3 regions of the Parabacteroides sp. FAFU027 genome follow, and region 1 is predicted to be linked to each of the others. Evidence: riboswitches for the same ligand, from Rfam matches in the RefSeq annotation. Region 1 holds a riboswitch; each other region holds the start of a gene.
What was found. Region 1 has a riboswitch for cobalamin ahead of MLE17_RS03750 (iron ABC transporter permease). Riboswitches for the same ligand answer to the same signal wherever they lie in the genome.

Region 1 (4,615 bases):
ACCCCTGTTTCGGGTGAAGATCATCAACGGGGAAATTTTGCCGGATGGATGTTGCTTTCGTTGCACAAAAAGGTCTGGGCATCCTCTTCCGATAGCATTTACACTCCGGAAAAGGCCGCCGATGAGAATATGCGTACCTATTGGGCAGCTAAATCAAATCAATCGGGAGAATGGTTTGCAATGGATTTAGGAACAGAGAAACAGGTATATGCCATTCAGGTGAATTACTACGAACATAAGGCGAACCAGTTTGGAAAAGCTATGGATACGTATCACCAGTATAAAATCTTTGGTTCCGCCGATGGAAACCAGTGGTCACTGATTGTTGATAAAAGCAATAATGATCTGGATGTGCCTCATGATTATGTGGAGTTGCTTCGGCCTGCAACCGTCCGGTATCTGAAAATAGAGAATATTCATACCGCCAGTGGGAATTTTGCACTGATGGACTTACGTGTGTTTGGTAAAGCACAGGGGAAAATACCGGCACAGGTAAAGCAATTTAAAGTAAAACGCCAGTCTCGTGATGGCCGCAATGCCCTGATTTCCTGGAAAGCGCAGCAAGATGCTTACGGCTACAATATCTATTACGGGACCGCATCTGATAAGCTTTACAATTGCATCACTGTTTATGATAGCAACTCCTACAATATGAGAGGACTGGATAAAGGTACATCCTACTTTTTCTCGGTTGAAGCGCTTGGTGAAACAGGTATTTCTGCCCGGTCAGCCGTTGTTGAGACAAAAGATTAATTTCAGCATCTTCCAAAATAAACCGTTATCTTTGCAGCCGTAAGCTCATTGATTTGACATTCAATCCGAAAAGGGAATCCGGTGAAATGCCGGAGCTGTACCCGCAGCCGTAAGCTTTACTCAAAACCGTTAAGCCAAATAGCCACTGTCCGAAACCGACGGGAAGGCGCTTAAAGGGAAGCGAGCCGGAAAACCTGTCGATTGAATCCTATTCAGCTTAAACTTTCGGGATAAAAGTTTGAACATGAAATCCACCGGATGCCAGACGTGCCTCCTTTGCTTCATCTTCTCGCTTCTTTCCCTATGTAGGAAATTCAATCCAATTTCGCATTGCAAACAGCTACATTCAACAATGGCACTTTTCGATTAAAGGCCATCGCGATATTCCTGATAACAGCGGTCCTTTTTGTCCTGAACCTGACATTCGGTTCGGTGCATATTCCTGTAGATTCGGTCTTACGTGTCCTTTCCGGACAGGAAATAAACCAGACTGCCTGGCAAAATATCATTCTCAATTCACGTCTGCCTCAGGCATTGACCGCCTTATTTACCGGAGCGGCATTGGCTGTTTGCGGATTACTTTTACAGACACTTTTCCAGAATCCTCTGGCTGATCCCTCCATTCTGGGCATCAGTGCAGGCGCCAATCTGGGGGTGGCATTGATTGTTTTCCTTACAGGAGGGACGATGGGTAGTCTATCCGGTATCGGGTTGGGTGGACATTTCCTGATTGTCAGCGGTGCATTTGCGGGCGCATTTGCCGTCCTGAATATTATCCTTTATATGGCCGGTCGGCTGAAAAGCAACCTGATGCTGCTGATTGTGGGGATTATGGTGAGCTACCTGGTCTCTTCGTTTATCACTTTCATTAATTTCTACTCTTCAGCGGAAAACGTATTTCTCTATATGCTATGGGGAATGGGGGACTTTTCGAGTGTGACCCGTTCGCAAATCAGTTTTTATATCCCCTGCATTACAGTGGGAATACTGGCGGCTCTTCTTCAGATGAAACCGCTCAATGCCCTGTTGATGGGTGAACGTTATGCGATGAATCTCGGGGTGAGAATCAAACAGACCCGTATCATTATATTGTTGATAAGTGGATTGCTTACCGCGGTGACAACGGCATTTTGCGGACCGGTCTCTTTTCTGGGGCTGGCGGTGCCCCACATTGCCCGACTGATACTGGGAACGGGAAATCATAAGAAACTGCTCCCTTTTTGTCTGATACTGGGTGGTGGAGTGGCTTTGTTGTGTAATCTGCTGACCTCTTTCCCCGGTCACGTAGGTATCCTGCCATTGAATGCCATTACTCCGATACTGGGAGCGCCGGTGGTGCTCTATGTCTTACTCAGCCGGAAGAAATTCCAGCAAATCCATTAACCTGACGCCTTATGAGTACACCCATTCTACAACTGGAAAACCTGACGATCGGGTATGTCAGCCAGCGTCCGCACAAAGTGGTGCATTCCAACATCAACCTTTTCTTGAAAAAAGGCGAACTGACCTGTCTGCTCGGAACCAATGGTGCGGGTAAATCGACCTTGTTGAAAACGCTTTCCGGCTTTCAACTGGGCATGGAAGGGAAGGTGTTTCTGGAAGGGGAGGAGATTCATTTTATTTCGAAGAAAAAGCTGGCACGCAAACTCAGCGTGGTGCTTACCGATAATATTGCTGCCGGGAATCTGACCGTCTATGAAGTAGTCTCATTTGGCCGTTACGTCTATTCCGATTTCTTCGGACGACTCTCTGCCAAAGATGACGAGATGATCCGATATGCACTCGATTGTGTGGGTATTGCCCATTTTGCCCAACGAAACATCAGTGAACTGAGTGACGGCGAGCGACAGAAGGTGATGATCGCTAAAGCGATTGCACAGGAGACTCCGTTGATCCTGTTGGATGAACCGACAGCTTTTCTTGATTTGCCTTCGCGAGTGGAAATTATGATTTTGCTGCGCAAGCTCAGTGCTGAGAATGGCAAAACCATCCTGCTTTCGACACACGACCTCGATCTTGCATTGCAACTGGCGGATAAAATATGGCTGATGGCTAAAAAGCGGGAGATTGTCAGCGGAACACCTGAAGACCTGGCATTGTCGGGAATGTTCAATTCTTTCTTTGACAAAGAGAGCCTCTCTTTTGATCTGAATACCGGAACGTTTTTGTTGAATAGCCAATCGGTGCGTAAAGTGCAGCTCGAGGTAGAAGGAGTAACCCGTATTTGGCTGGAGAAAGCCCTGATCAGAAAAGGGTATCAGGTGTGTGATGAGGCGGAACTGAAGATTATCCATAACACGGATGGATATCGCATTGCATTTCCCGATGCAAAAGAATCGTTTGATACAATTGAATCGTTGCTGAACCATCTGGACTCTCTGTAAAAATCGAAAGCGCGGGAAGATACATGACCTTCACCGCGCCTCCTGTCGAAACCCCATAAATATTTTGTTACTCTTCCAATAGCTTTTTAGCATCTACAAACTGAGCAATGCCTTTCGCTACATTCTTTGCCTCACGCATGGCCAGCACGACAGTCTGCGGAGTATGTACGACATCACCTCCGGCAAAGATTCCCTTGCGGGTGGTCATGCCGTAAGGTTTTTCCTTAATCACCACATAACCTGCGTCGTTGATCTCAATGCCTGTTGTGGTCGATACAATGCGGTTAGCCGGTCTTGATCCGATGGCAATCAGGGCAACATCCATCGGGAGAGTCTGTTCTCCTTCCGGTGTTGAGAGTTTGATTTCTTTTAGTTTTCCTCTTTTCCCGATAAATTCCAGTGTGCTGGTATTCCACATAAATTGTACGCCTTCTTCCACTGCTTCCTCATACTCTGTACGAAGTGCCGGAATCTCACTTTCGGTCCGGTGATAGACCACTGTCACGTTTTGTGCACCCATTCGCAATGCAGTTCGTGCGGCATCCATGGCCACATTTCCCGCACCAATTATGCATACGTTATCGTTTACTTTCAACGGCACTTCCTGGCGTCCCAGGCTTCCATCCTGATAAAGACTAACCGTGCGGAGGAAATAGGAGGATTGCACAACGCCCCGTAAATCACAGCCCGGCACCTCCAGTTTCTTCGGTAGTGCGGTTCCTGTACCCACAAAGACTGCATCGAAGCCACGGTCGAACATCTCGTCGATGGTAATATCACGTCCTACCATGCAATTGGTGATAAAGGTGACACCCAGGCTTTCGATTTTCCGGATCTCACGACGCACCACATCTTTGGGCAGACGGTATTTCGGTATGCCGTAAAGAAGCACGCCACCCAACTCTTTTTCCCCTTCGTAAATCACGACATTGAATCCCTGACGGGCAAGATCACCCGCTACAGTCAGTCCGGCAGGACCGGAACCGATAATAGCGACCTTCCCCCGTACTTTGGGGGCTATATTTTCGCGGATGAGCGCCATGTCGCTATCGAAATCGGCGATAAAGCGTTCCAGCTTGCCCACACGGATTTTGGCATCCTTCTTGTTGAGGATGCAATGGCCTTCGCACTGCTTTTCGTGCGGACAAACACGTCCGCAGATGGCCGGCAGGTTACTTTTTTCATTGATGATCTGCATGGCATTGCCGATGTTTCCCATCGACAATTGTTGTATGAAGCCGGGGATATTGTGTTCGATCGGACAACCCTTAACGCACAATGGATTCTTGCAGTTGAGGCAGCGTTTGGCCTCGTCAATGGCTTCCCTGGCGGTAAAGCCTTCGCTGATTTCGTCAAAACGAAGTTCTTTTGATTCGCTCATACCTGTCAGATTTAAGATATAGATAATTTGATTAGTGTAGTAAAATGCAATGTTGAGATTGCAAATATACATACAAAATGCAATCTGTATATTGCAA
Region 2 (4,615 bases), on a different contig from region 1:
GAATTTTCGGCACGGTCAAACACCTTTTGCAGATAGGGATGTGAAGCCGGTTCCCAGCAATTATCAAATTTCTCAAGTACTCCGCCGCAACATTTCGAGAAACGTGCATCGCAAATATTTTCATCATACATCAAAAGTTCTCCACGTGTTGCCTCCACGGCCTCCACTACCTTTTCAGTCGAAGCACGGGTAATGCCCTGATAGCGTTGGCAATGGTCGTCGGCACAGACATCGTACAGCAGATGATCCTCGCGGTCCCACCACTTGATCCATTCGGTTTCTGTCTGCGTATCCGAAACATACGTGACTGATTTTGCCGCCAGATCATTCTTCTTAGCCAATTGCGACAGCAGCCAACTACGCGAAATGACGGCATGAGCCTTCAACAATTCAGGTGAACTGGTCGCACTCATTTCCGACGAAATCACGCTTTTCAGGTATTCTTCTACCGGAATCAGGTTGACCGCCGTAATTTTATGATTTTCCTGAATCAGTTTTAGTGAGCCAAGAAACGATTGCACTTCCTTCCGTTCCCAATGGAAACCGATACCAATCACCACCTCTTTTAGCGTAAAAGAAGCATCATCGGAAGCGGGCTGAAAAGCCACTTCATCGTAAAATTTACCATTGAAAATGATTTTGGCATCAATCAAATAGGCAGTATAATCACCGGGATGAAGCTCTTCAGCTCCATTCAGCAGGTATTTTCCCTGAAAAGAAAACGGAATCTCAAGGTCGGATACAATTCCGACGGAAAGTATGGGTTCTTGCATGGATTAATGTTATATCGGCAATGGGCAAAACGGATAGTAAATTCACATTTCCATAATCCATCTATTGCTTATACCTAATTTAGGATGCAAAGATAGCTAAACAAGGGGTGATTTTAAGATTAAAAACAGGAAGTTGAAGGAATAATGCGGCTCTAAATAATTGGAATGTAATTTTCAACCATCGAATGGCAGTCTGTAAATTCTGAGAGATAAACTTTGCGGTTAAAAACCATCTTATAAAATTATAGAGCCATTTTCTGTCGTTTGAAGGGCCTCTATAATTTTCCAGACTCAAAATATACCGTCAGAAAGTCGCCTATAAAATTACAGGAGCATTTCCAACGGAATTATTTAAGCCTATAAAATTATAGCGTTAAATTCAACGGTCAATTTTAACGCTATAATTTTATAGGACAAATTTCAATCGCCGAAATCCGGTCTATAATTTTATAGGATGATTTTCGACGGTCAAAAATCACTTTCTAAAGGATAAAAACCTGTTTCAACCCAGTCATTTCACTAAAATCATTTGCTGCTAATGATTTAGAAGCCAAATAATACTTCACAATCCGATTCATTTCCAAATTAAAACCATCAAATTTGATTTCCGAAAATAATCCTTACCTTTGCAACCGCTTTGGTTCCGAAGCCGCATTCGCGGTCGAGGATGAAAAGGGAATCAGGTGAGAATCCTGAACAGTCCCGCTGCTGTAAGCTTCACCAAACGTTTGGGCAAAACTTTCGCCACTGTCATGCGACGGGAAGGCCGCCCCAAACGGAAGTAAGTCAGAAGACCTGCCACGGCAACGTTAGTTCAAAAGCTTTCGAGGATAAAGCTGAGAAACATCTGCAAACTGATTTACCTCTTTTGCCCTTGTTGCAATCATTTATTCCGAAAGCTGTCATTGTGACTAGTCATTACTTGTTACCAAAACACAGCTATTTTGAATCAGAAACGCCCATATTACATTTCATGCCGCAACCTGACACTTGCGTTGTTTAGCGTCATCCCTTTTTCTGCCTTTTGTGCGACAGAAAAGGATTCCGTGAAGACTCAGGTTAAGTTGCAGGAGGTACTTGTAAATGGGCACAATTCGCAGGTTGTCAGAGCTGCCATGCCTGTGCAGGTATTTGCTAAGGAAGATATCAACCGACTCAATGCTGCTTCCGTTTCAGACGTGGCCAAGCATTTTGCCGGAGTGACCGTGAAAGATTACGGCGGCATCGGCGGATTGAAAACGGTTTCATTGCGGGGACTCGGGGCGCAACATACAGGGGTAAGCTACGACGGAATTATGCTGAGCGATATTCAATCAGGACAGATTGACCTGAGCCGCTTTTCACTGGATAACATCTCTGATATTTCTTTGAATAACGGTCAGCCCAACGATATTTTCCAGACTGCACGCATGTTTGCTTCAGCCGGAGTGCTTTGCCTCAATACGAAATTGCCGGAGTATGATGGTAAGAATCAACTGAAAGGAAATGCAACTGTAAAAACGGGGTCGTTCGGGTTATTTAATCCGTCATTGTTCATGAATCGGACATTTGGTAAGAAATGGGCGATGAATGTATCGGCTGATGGAATTTTAGCGGATGGGAAATACAAGTTTATCCAATATTACGGTTCCAGTTCCAATGTTGGCGAAATTCTTTCCCGTAAAAACAGTGATGTCAAAAGTATCAGAACAGAACTCAATACACGTTTTGCTCTACACTCCAACGAAAACATTTTACTAAAGCTCAATTATTACAATTCAGAAAGAGGATTGCCCGGCCCTGTTGTATTTTATAATTCATATAGTGCCAAAAGACTTTCCGAAAATAATTTCATCTCACAACTTCATTACGAAAACAGGGAATCGAATAAAATACAATACCAGGCATCGGCCAAATACAATCGTAACTTTAATTCCTTCCTGGATAAAGATTCAACGTATAAAGATCCGGGGGTACATGCAGGAGAACGGCATGAAAAATATACTCAGAACGAGATATATCTGACCTCAACTGTAAAATACATCTATAATGATAATTTAGCTTCAGCTCTTGCTGTTGACTGGTGGTATAATAACCTCTTCAAATATGCCAGCAATCCTTTTGCTAAGTTTAATTACCCAACCAGACATAACGGACAGGCTAACTTTTCGACTAAATACGTTACGGAATTCTGGAGTATTAACGGGAATCTTCTTTATACTTTAACCCGTGAGCAGGTTAAAACCGGCGTAGCGGCTAAAAATCAAAACAAATTAAGTCCTACTATCGGGCTTTCATACAAACCATTTAAAAGCAAAGAGTTCAGAATCAGATCATATTACAAGGAGGAGTTTAGAGTCCCTACATTTAATGACCTCTATTATCAGGACTTTGGAAATACATCTTTACGGCCGGAACAAACCCGACAGTACGATGCTGGAGTTACCTTCTCTTCAAACACATTGTTAAGGGAATCTGAGTTGTCCATCACATCAGACTTTTATTACAATAATATCACTGACAAAATCATTGCCATCCCCAAAGATCTGTTTCACTGGACAATGATCAATAAAGGAAAAGTTGATATCCTTGGCTGTGACGTAACGCTAGATTTCAGGAAAAAGGTTAGTCAGAAGCAAGTATACATCATCTTTAAGGGGAATTATACCTTTCAGGATATAAAAGATGTGACTCCACGGAGCTCAACGTATGGCAAACAGCTGATATACTCGCCCAAACATACCGGAGGTTGCTCGCTAGCGTTGTCCGGACCGGGATATGAAGCAGGTTATAATCTCTGTGTTGTAAGTAGTCGCCAAACTGACAACTATCCGTTTAACTCACTGAAAGGATATCAGGATCATTCCCTTTTTGCCCAAAAGAAATTCAACAAACTGAATATAAAATGTGAAGTAAATAATCTGTTAAACAAGCAATTTGAAGTAGTGCAATACTACCCAATGCCAAGACGAAATTACAGATTATTGCTCTCGTATTCTTTTTAAACTTCAAACACAAATCAAAAACAAGTTATGAAAAAACAAAAACTCTCATTGTTTTTATCGTTAATCGCTTTGAGCAGCATGGTTTTCACTTCATGTGAAAAGACAGACGATGCGGCATATACATTATCCAATGTTGAAAGCACTTCTACTATTAAGTCAATTTCTTCTATTTCGAATGGAGTCATGGTACTTAATAGTGGAAAGATGAATGGAAACAATGCTTCACTTACATTTTGCAATCTGACTACTAAAACCTCTTATAATGATTTCTTTAGTGGAATAAACGACCGGGGATTGGGTGATACCGGACAGGATATGATTCAGTATGGATCCAAAATTTATGTAGGTGTTTCAACATCGAGCCTTGTTGAAGTTCTAAATGCAACAACCGGAAAGTCAATCAAATCTATTTCTTTTGTCAATGACGCTAATGCGCCAAGGAAAGTAAGAAGTCTTGCTGCATATAACGGTAAAATTTATCTGTCACTTTATGACGGACATGTTGCACGCATTGACACAACATCTCTGAGTGTAGAGAAAATGATTGAAGTTGGATCAAGTCCCGAACAAATTATTGCAGCTAACAATAAGCTTTATGTGGTGAACTCGATGCCTGATAGTACTATATCAGTAATTGATCCGGTAACATTTACAGAAACTAAAAAAATCACTGTAGCATATAATCCAACGATGATTCAGGCTGACAGCTATGGCGATCTCTATGTCGTATCAATGGGAAATTACTATGATGTGCCAATTACATTACAAAGAGTAGCAACAATCACAGACAAAGTAACTACTATTTCCGGAGTAACCCCATTCAATATCAAACTGGATGGAGATAATCTATACATGTAT
Region 3 (4,615 bases), on a different contig from region 1:
GTGCAAATCCGCATCTTTCGTGTAACAATATTATATTAGTATAAATCCTTCGGCAAGGAAAATCAGAAATCCAAACCACAATCCTAAATAGTTCTTTGAAAATTTCACCGGCAATACCGATGCCGGCCATTCACCCTGATAGCCCCGGGTCAGGACGCTGTTGTATTGCCGGTCCGCGCGGTAATAAGACAAGACGAAGGTTTGTCCCATCAACGAAACAAGAGAACGGTAGCCATTTCTGGCATTGTTGTATCCCATCCGGCAAGTTTGTGTCCGGTGAATCTGATTACTGACCCCAAGCAGTAGAAAGATATTCCGGTAAACCAGCAGCAGCACATCAATAAACAATGCCGGGAGCTTTATTTTCCTGAAAATATAAACCAACTCCTGCACCGATGTCACCAGAATAAACCAATACATGGCCGTTGTGAGTGCAAAACTGCGCGACAGAATTAGTTCCGACTGCTGCAATCCGTTAGAGGAAACGCCCCACCCCTTCCATAGTTTCATTATCAAGTCAGGCTCGCGGGTAATGACCAAAGGCAAAATGCCGAGCAGCACGAATCCGAACGGCAGGAGAAGCATCTTCAGTAAGACTGATTTTGGCATTTTCACCGAAAACAGAATAAATGCCACAATGGATAAGCCTTGCAAACAAAGAAACCCGACAGACTTTGACAAAAAGGCAAATACGATGAACAACAGAAAGAACATCACTTTATTTATAGGATGTACATGACTTAATCTGTTGGCTTGTAAATAGCTTTCCGGAAACATTATTTCAGGGTTGTTTTTTGTCCGGATTTCTTCAAAAAGCGGAAACAGATGGCAAATATTACCACACCGCTCAACATCTGTAATCCGAAAAACAGGGCTTCCATTTCCTTTGTCAGATCAAAGCTAATGCTTTTGCACCAGGGTTTATAAGCAGGTGCAATTTGACCGATAACGGTCGAAGCATTATCATCGGCGCCGGGCAAATCCTGCCGGAAATTATACATGTAAAGTCCTGCTACAATCAGCAGAAAAATGGATGCCGACAAGATTCGGATATGATTATTCTTCATAGGTTCAATTTTCTACTCTCCCGTTTTGACAAATGAGATTTCGGGAATATGTTTCGATACAAAACGATAGACAAACAACGTCAGGAAACCTTCGATGACCGAAAGCGGCAACTGAGTAACGGCAAACAAAGCGCCGAACTTCAGGAATGAAACCCACCATCCTCCAGTCGCATCCGGAAATGAAACCGCCAATTGGAACGAGGTCACCACGTAGGTGAAAAGACTACCAACAAACGAGGCAAAAAAGATATTCACCGATTCGTTCCAACGAACCTTTTTACCCAGGCAGAACAAACCATAAGCCAGAAACGGTCCGGCTATAGCCATTGAGAAAACATTCGCCCCGAGCGTCGTCAGTCCGCCATGTGCTAGCAAAAGAGCCTGAAACAAAAGCACCACCACGCCGACAACAGCCATCGCAGCAGGTCCTGTAATCATAGCCCCCAGGCTCGTGCCCACCAAATGCGAACTACTCCCCGTCACCGACGGCAACTTAATGGCCGACAGCACAAAGACAAATGCCCCGCATATCCCGAGAATCAGCTTCGACTTCGGGTCTGCGCTAATGGTTTTCCGTAAACGGTTCAATCCCCAGGCAATAAACGGCAACGATACCAGGTACCACACCAAACACCATTGAGGGGGCAGAAAGCCTTCCGAAATATGCATCGCCGAAGCGTTCTGAACCGCCAAAAGAGCAATCGAAACAGCAAATAACCGAAGAAACTTAGCGCTTTTCATCATCAGATTTCTACCACTTCATGAGCTTTTGCCAACAAAATATCGGCAATACGCGGGTCAAAGCCCAATGCTTTTCCGAAACTGAATTTCACCGCAGGATAGTTTTCTTTCACATCGGCAAGGATTTCCGGGATATCCTGCTTGATGTGGTTGCCGGTGTAGAGAAAATAAGGCAATACACGGATGTCAGTCACACCGCCGGCTACCAAAGCTTCCACAGTATCGGGAATATTGGGTTCAGCCAACTCCATGTGCGCACCTTTTACAATAAACTCGTCAGTCTGGAGGCTGGTATAAGCCACCATCTGCTCAAATTCCCTGACTGCATCGGATGACTTACTGCCATGACCGACAATCAGGATTCCTTTACGTTTCATAAAGCAATCTGTTAGGTAAATAAAATGTAAAACTTGGAACAAGAAAATCTTGAATGAGATGTGATTCGTGGCCCTTAGTTCCCGAAGGCGACGAAAAAACATTTACGGGCAGGTCTTCTGGCTTGTCCCGTTCCGGCGCCTTCCCGTTTCAATCAGAAACAGTGGCAAAAGTGTGCCGAAACGTTTTTTGCGGACTTTACAGCTACGGGGATAGCTCACGAATTGCACGTGATTCCCTTTTAATCCGTCTTCGAGAGATCGAATCCGGAACCGGTAAATTGCGGGGCAAAGGTAGGGAAATATTTTACACGACAAATCCCGAAGAAAAAACTTTTCCCGATTCTGCCTCTTTTGAAAGACAAAAAACCGGGAAAGGAAGTTAATACGGGTAATCTTTATACTTGTAGCGATAAGGAGGTTTATTCAGGAAAAGAGGAATTGCAATGCCGGTCTGCACATTAAAGGTAAAAGCGTTTTTAGGCAGGTAATCACTGTTTAACCGGGGCAAAAGAAAATCAGATGCGATGAAGAAATTAATCCATTTGGGTGAAAAGTTCATAGCCAATCCAAATCGATTCGGGTTCTTGTGTAAGAATGCGCATGTTCCTGTAAGACAAAACCAACTATTAGGTCTGAGATTTACAGACCCAACAGTTTCAAAATCGGAATCATACTCTCCGTAATAGATCGTATTCAAAAGGCCCAGACTGATTCTCTTATTGCCATTTTTCAGAACATCATATTCAAGACCAGTTCTGAGAGTGGCAGTTAACATATCAGTGTACCGTCGTTTCGTTGTCAAACGTTTGTACGCCAATATCTGTTTTCCATTCTCTCCGAGCCACCAGATCTGATTATTCCAGGTTCCGTAAGAGTATGTTGCCGAATCACTAACGCCACTAATATCATATTCATTTTTAGCTTCCCCTATTTTTACAGCAGAAGGATTCCAGGAAATGAAGCCTAAATCGGTCAAACTGGACGAAAGGGTAAGATCGGGAGTTATCCGATAGGAAAAGCCGAGGTCAATAGCAGCTCCAAATCCCGCAGGTTTGATATTATGCTTGTTAAACGTGTAATCCTGAAAGGTAAAATGATTCGTCGAATCAACCTTATACGAAAGGAAATTGGACGCGATGAAAGTCTGTCCGGAAGCATTCACATGCCACTGATCCCCAACGCGATTCAAATCCAGCTTACTGTATTTGATGATCTCCTCAGACATACCGGTGAGCAACTTTACCTTAAAACCAACCCTTAAACGTTCGTTGATCTCTTTTGAACAACCTAAAGAAGCCTCCAACCAGCAAACACTCTTTGCCCGCAAATCGGAAAGATCGTAATAGTTTTTCGTTGAATCTTTTGCAAATTCAAAAAGGGATTTGGGAAGAACTGCCGACGTGTTCTCTTTCAATGATAAACCGATTGTCCAGAAATCGTTATTTGAGGTAAAAAAGCCGCAAGAAAAAAGATCTGTGCTCAAACTTTGTTTTATCCTGTTTCGCGGCTGAAGTTTATTCAGGAAATCGGAGGTATTCACCGAAGGATGCAAAAATAACACCTGCTTATTATTATACGGAAAAAGAAAATTCAGAATCCCCACATCAGAGGTCGCTCCAACCTGCGTATTACCAATAACCGGCAGGGCAAAATAACCGTATTCAGGCACAAATGCCGGATTATACTCATGCCGCTGGCTCATTTCATTGATAAAATATAGCGAATACGCATACTGGGCGTTTACACACAACAACGACGTAAAAAACAGAATGACCGCAATCAGGGTTTTCTTCATGTCTAAATTTGAAATTTAAGGTATTCATTTGCAATAATGCGCCATTAATCCGTCCGGGGCACTATATATCAGGTAGTTGCCGGACAAATCAGACAAAACAGGTCGGGCTATTTAAATAACAAATTCCGGCACTAAAGATATTACAGATAAAGCAACAAAATATGGATTCAAGAGAGATTAATAGTATTATTAATTTTCTCTATACTAGCCCACTAAACGGAATTGAATAATTCACCGCACTATACCGAGCGAAAGGATTTTAACCCTAATCAGGCTGCAATTCTTAACACAATAACAACATTCGGGCAAAAGACTCTAAAAGATCGGGCTGAACCATCAGGATACAGGCATGAAAGAGACCTTATCCGGCATTTCCAACAAGAATTTATTGCTGCAAAACCAATAAAAGGATTAATTTTGCAGGGTTTAAAACTTTTCGATCAATGACGACCAAACAAAAACGCTTTATCCGCTTCTTTTGGATTTCATTTACCTTGTTTATTCTATCCATCGTTACCATATTTTCCCTGATCGCTTTTGGTAAAATCGGTTACATGCCACCCATCGCCGAGTTGGAGAACCCGAAGAACAAATTCGCGTCCGAAGTCTATTCTTCCGACATGCAGGTGCTCGGG

Region 2: linked by a shared signal. The riboswitch ahead of MLE17_RS14655 (TonB-dependent receptor plug domain-containing protein) and the one ahead of MLE17_RS03750 (iron ABC transporter permease) in region 1 are both predicted to bind cobalamin.
Region 3: linked by a shared signal. The riboswitch ahead of MLE17_RS01710 (sirohydrochlorin chelatase) and the one ahead of MLE17_RS03750 (iron ABC transporter permease) in region 1 are both predicted to bind cobalamin.

The regions. Positions count from the first base shown of each region.
Region 1 is NZ_JAKZKV010000002.1:112,753-117,367, reverse strand. It holds gene MLE17_RS03755 (family 43 glycosylhydrolase) at 1-753, shown strand, start outside; cobalamin riboswitch at 786-970, shown strand; gene MLE17_RS03750 (iron ABC transporter permease) at 1,084-2,136, shown strand; gene MLE17_RS03745 (ABC transporter ATP-binding protein) at 2,148-3,137, shown strand; gene MLE17_RS03740 (NAD(P)-dependent oxidoreductase) at 3,205-4,518, opposite strand.
Region 2 is NZ_JAKZKV010000010.1:99,234-103,848, reverse strand. It holds gene MLE17_RS14660 (SpoIID/LytB domain-containing protein) at 1-773, opposite strand, end outside; cobalamin riboswitch at 1,395-1,591, shown strand; gene MLE17_RS14655 (TonB-dependent receptor plug domain-containing protein) at 1,718-3,757, shown strand; gene MLE17_RS14650 (YncE family protein) at 3,785-4,615, shown strand, end outside.
Region 3 is NZ_JAKZKV010000001.1:386,195-390,809, forward strand. It holds gene cbiQ (cobalt ECF transporter T component CbiQ) at 31-777, opposite strand; gene MLE17_RS01700 (energy-coupling factor ABC transporter substrate-binding protein) at 777-1,067, opposite strand; gene MLE17_RS01705 (energy-coupling factor ABC transporter permease) at 1,080-1,811, opposite strand; gene MLE17_RS01710 (sirohydrochlorin chelatase) at 1,811-2,185, opposite strand; cobalamin riboswitch at 2,275-2,475, opposite strand; gene MLE17_RS01715 (DUF5723 family protein) at 2,565-3,980, opposite strand; gene MLE17_RS01720 (transglycosylase domain-containing protein) at 4,424-4,615, shown strand, end outside.